DNA from 2 places in the Streptomyces sp. NPDC059092 genome. Region 2 is predicted to be linked to the other one. Evidence: riboswitches for the same ligand, from Rfam matches in the RefSeq annotation. Region 2 holds a riboswitch; the other holds the start of a gene.
The links. A riboswitch is a leader RNA that binds a small molecule or an ion and turns the genes downstream of it on or off. The one in region 2 is predicted to bind glycine.
Positions count from the first base shown of each region.

Region 1 (2,385 bases), on a different contig from region 2:
TCGGGGCCGTGGTAGACCGCGTACATCCCGGCCATCACGGCGAGGAGCACCTGTGCGGTGCAGATGTTGCTGGTGGCCTTCTCGCGGCGGATGTGCTGCTCGCGGGTCTGGAGCGCGAGCCGGTACGCCTTGTGGCCGTCGGCGTCGACGGAGACGCCGACGAGGCGCCCCGGCAGGCTGCGCGCGAACTTCTCCCGTACGGCCATGAAGCCGGCGTGCGGTCCGCCGAAGCCCATGGGGACCCCGAAGCGCTGCGTGGTGCCGACGGCGATGTCGGCGCCCAGCTCACCGGGCGGGGTGAGGAGCGTCAGCGCGAGCAGGTCGGCGGCGACGGTGACGACCGCGCCCAGCTCGTGCGCCCGCTCGATCACGGGCCCGAGGTCCCGCACGGCCCCGGAGGCGCCCGGGTACTGGAGCAGTACGCCGAAGACGCCTCGCTCGGCGGTCTCGGCGGGGATGCCCTCACCGAGGTCCGCGACGACGACCTCGACACCGGTCGGTTCGGCGCGGGTGCGGATCACGGCGATCGTCTGCGGCAGGGTCTCGGCGTCGACCAGGAAGACACCGCCCTTGACCTTGCCGACGCGGCGGGAGAGCGCCATGGCCTCGGCGGCGGCCGTGGACTCGTCCAGCAGGGAGGCGCCGGAGGTCGGCAGCCCCGTCAGCTCGGCCACGACGGTCTGGAAGTTGAGCAGGGCCTCCAGCCGGCCCTGGGAGATCTCGGGCTGGTAGGGCGTGTACGCGGTGTACCAGGCCGGGTTCTCCATCACGTTGCGCAGGATCACCGGCGGGGTGAACGTGCCGTAGTAGCCCAGCCCGATCATGGGCGCCAGGACCTCGTTGCGATCGGCGAGGGAGCGCAGCTCGGCGAGGACCTCGGCCTCGGTCCGGGCGTCCGGGAGGTTCAGCGCCTCCGCGCTCTTGATCGCGTCGGGCACCGCGGCGGCGGTCAGCTCGTCGAGCGAGCCGTAGCCGACCTGCGCGAGCATCTTGGCCTGCGCCCCCGCGTCGGGGCCGATATGGCGCTGTTCGAAGGGGATGCCTCGCTCCAGGTGGGCGAGCGGGGTGCGGTGGGCGTTCATGTGCGGAGGCCTCCTGGTCTGCCACGACCTGCGAGGGCACCACGGCGCGGGTGCCCTGAACGGCCTCCCCCTCTGTCATCTCGACCTGAGAGCTTCACCGGTCCGCTGTAGAGCGGTCCGGCTTTCACCGTCGGTGAGGGCGGATGCCGTACGGTCCGGCGCCCGCCCTGCTTTCCAGAGTGACCTCGTCCGCGCGGTACGGGGGCCTGAGAGATTCCGGGGAGGATTTGCTCCTTCGGCGCCTCCGGTGGGCTCACCGGAGAACTCTCCCGCACGGGGTCAGCAGCCGCTTGCCAGCCTACCAGCGGGATCATCCGGACAACTTTCGAGTGGCCGTCGCCCCGGTTCTGCACTTTTGTAGTGCTTACGAGCAGTTGCGACCCGCTGGAGGGACCGTGGAGACCGATATCGATCCGCGCAGCCTGATAGGACGCAAGGCGTACGACCGTGAGGGGCGCAAGCTCGGCACGGTCGACGAGGTCTATCTCGACGATGCCACCGGCACCCCCGAATGGGCCGCCGTCCGCACCGGGCTCTTCAGCCGTGACGCGTTCGTCCCCCTCGCCCCCAGCACCCTGGTGGCGGAGGGGCTGCGGGTGCCGTTCGAGCGCGCGCTGATCAAGGACGCCCCCGATTTCGGTGTCGGCCGCCATCTCTCCCCCGAGCAGGAGCTTCAGCTCTACCACCACTACGGCCTCGCCCTCCCGGACCCGCCGGAGGACCCCGCGGCCCTCTCGGAACGGGACTCGGAGCGGAACTTCGGGCGGCTGGCGGGCCAGGACGACTGACGCGGCTGCCCCGTCTCCGGCACCAGGGGCAGTGGCTCCGAGAGTTCCAGATCGGGATCGTCGGCCCAGAACGTCCGCACCCACCCCGGTGCGGACCCGGGCTCCTCGAACCGTACGGTGACTCTCCGCAGCCCGCTGCCCTGCACCCAGCCGGGGCCGAACTCGGCATGGCGCACATCGTGCCCGGCCGGAAACCGCCGCTCCTCGGGCGGCTCGGAATCCCCGGAAGGCACAGGCGCGGGCATCGCGCCCTCTTCCACGGCCGCCACCCCGTCCTCCGGTGGTGCGTGCCCCTCCCCCGCACCGCGAGACGCCGCGGCGTCTCCCCGCCCCGCCTCACCGGGCGGGGCGGCGTGCTCCGCCGCCTCCCGTTCCCGGGCGGCGGCCTGCGCGAAGAGATCCTCCTGCGTGAAGTCGGCGAGCCCGGTCACCCCCACCCCGAGCAGCCGTACGCCGCCTGTGGTGTCCACGGACTCCAGAAGGCGCCCCGCGGCCTCCCGCACCACTCCCAGGTC
Region 1 is NZ_JBHZEJ010000109.1:9,687-12,071, reverse strand. Features, by position in the region: gene gcvP (aminomethyl-transferring glycine dehydrogenase) at 1-1,082, opposite strand, end outside; glycine riboswitch at 1,267-1,364, opposite strand; gene ACFXPL_RS35595 (PRC-barrel domain-containing protein) at 1,478-1,870, shown strand; gene ACFXPL_RS35590 (DNA polymerase IV) at 1,771-2,385, opposite strand, start outside.
Region 1: another riboswitch for glycine. It lies ahead of gcvP (aminomethyl-transferring glycine dehydrogenase); the one in region 2 lies ahead of gcvT (glycine cleavage system aminomethyltransferase GcvT).

Region 2 (2,385 bases):
GCGCCCGACGAAGTCGCCGTCGTTCGACGTCTTGTCGAACTTCACGACCCGGCCGAGGCCCGCGTCGAACGGGGTGAGCGCGGTGGACAGCTCGTTCCCGTACAGCGGCATGCCCGCCTCCAGGCGGAGGGTGTCACGGCAGGAGAGCCCGCAGGGCACCAGTCCGACGCCCGCGCCGGCCTCGGTGAGCGCCTTCCACAGCTCCTCCGCGTGCCGGGGCTCGACGAAGAGTTCGAAGCCGTCCTCCCCGGTGTATCCGGTCCGCGCGATGAGGGCGGGGACCCCGGCGACGGTGCCGGGCAGGCCCGCGTAGTACTTGAGCCCGTCCAGGTCGGCGTCGGTCAGCGACTTGAGGATGCCGGGGGACTCGGGGCCCTGGACGGCGAGCAGCGCGTACGCGTCGCGGTCGTCCCGTACTGCGGCGTCGAACCCCGTGGCGCGGGCGGTGAGCGCGTCCAGGACGGTCAGGGCGTTGGAGGCGTTGGCGACGACCATGTACGTGTCCTCGCCGAGGCGGTAGACGATCAGGTCGTCCAGGATCCCGCCGTCCTCCCGGCAGATCATCGTGTAGCGGGCCCGGCCCACGGCCACGGCGCCGATGTTGCCGACCAGCGCGTGGTCGAGCAGGCGTCCGGCGTCCGGCCCCGTGACGGTGATCTCGCCCATGTGGGAGAGGTCGAAGAGCCCGGCGCGGGTACGGACCGCGGTGTGCTCGTCGCGCTCACTGCCGTAGCGCAGCGGCATGTCCCAGCCCGCGAAGTCGGTCATGGTCGCGCCCAGCGCGCGGTGCGTGGCGTCGAGGGCGGTGCGACGGGGGGTGCTGCTCGGGGGGACAGGGCTCATCGGTGTGGCTCCCAGGGCATGACGGCGAGGACGATCCTCCCCATCTGTCATCGGAACCTGAGAGGTTCATCACGACCTCGCGTATGGAGGGCATGACTTGCACCTTGGGTGGAGCCGCGACGACGCGGCCCGCTTTTCAGATCTGCCTCATCCACGCGGTACGGGGCCTGAGAGATTCAAGGGAGGTTCTTGCTCCTTCGGCGCCCGGCGCACACGGTGACCGGGACTCTCCCGCGCGGATTCAAACGGCCGGTATGCAGTTGGCGGGCACATCATCGCACGGGCCGCGACGGAGCGGCGCGGCCGGTCGGTACGCAGCCGCGCGGTCGGTCCCGCGCGTCGCCGCGCGGCGGACCGTGCACGTCGCGGGTACGGGTGAGAGGCTTGCGGGACATTACCAAGTCTTTACACTCCATGGGCAAGAGTCATGGGCCAGACGGACTGAGCTGACACGGACTGAGCTGACAGGGGGACGGCGATGATCTCGCAGGGGTCCGGCGCGTGTGCCACGACCGCGGGTGTGCCCGCACAGCAGGGCGTGAGAACGGTCGGGGAAGGCCCGGTGGTGGACCCCGCCGGGGTGGGCCCTGCTGGGCCGGTGGGCCCGTCCGCCGCGCCGGCCGTGCGCGATCTGCGGGGGCTGGGGCCGGGAGGAGGGCCCGACGGGCTGGACTTCGACGCGGGGGACCTCGTCGTCGTCTCCGGGCTGCCAGGCAGCGGGAAGTCCACGCTGATCCGGCGGGCAGCCGAGGGCGGCGGCATCGACTCCCAGGACGCGCGGGACCGCTGGGCGCGGCTGATGCCGCCCGCGCTGCCGTACGCCGTCTACCGCCCCCTCGTACGGACGGCGCACTACGCGGGGCTCCGGCGCGCGCTGCGCTCCGGCGCGAGCCTGGTCGTGCACGACTGCGGTACGCAGAGGTGGGTAAGGCGCTGGCTCGCCCGGGAGGCCGGCGCGCGCGGGCGCCGGCTGCATCTGCTCCTGCTGGACGTGGCGCCGGAGACCGCCAGGGCGGGCCAGCGCGAGCGCGGCCGGGGCGTCTCGGGGTACGCCTTCGCACGCCACCGCGGCGCGGTCGGCCGGCTGCTCACGGACGCCGAGGCGGGCCGGCTCCCCGCCGGGTGCGCCGGCGCCGTGCTGCTGGACAGGGACGCGGCGGGCGCGCTGGAGCGGATCGCCTTCTTACCGGCGCGGAACACGGAGTGACGCACCCGCCCTGACGGCGCCGGACACGAAGTCCGCCACCCGCGGGGCGCCTCGGCCGCGGGACGCCCCGCGGCCTGCGGCGTTAGGGTGCTGCGGCAGGGTCCTGGGTGGACGGGGTGGAGAGGTGCACAGTGGTGAACACAGCATGGCCGGGCAACGAGCTGGAAGAGGTGCTCACCGCCTCGCTCGGCAATGACGCCGCGGGCGGACGGCTGGTCGAGGTGCTCGGACGCAGTGAGGTCTGGGTGCCGTTGCCCAACGGGGGCGGCCCCGACAGCTCCACCCTCGATCTGCCGACGGTGGAGATCGACGGCGCCGCGTACGTCCCGGTCTTC
Region 2 is NZ_JBHZEJ010000002.1:31,715-34,099, reverse strand. Features, by position in the region: gene gcvT (glycine cleavage system aminomethyltransferase GcvT) at 1-843, opposite strand, end outside; glycine riboswitch at 990-1,087, opposite strand; gene ACFXPL_RS01645 (AAA family ATPase) at 1,322-2,050, shown strand; gene ACFXPL_RS01640 (enhanced serine sensitivity protein SseB) at 2,185-2,385, shown strand, end outside.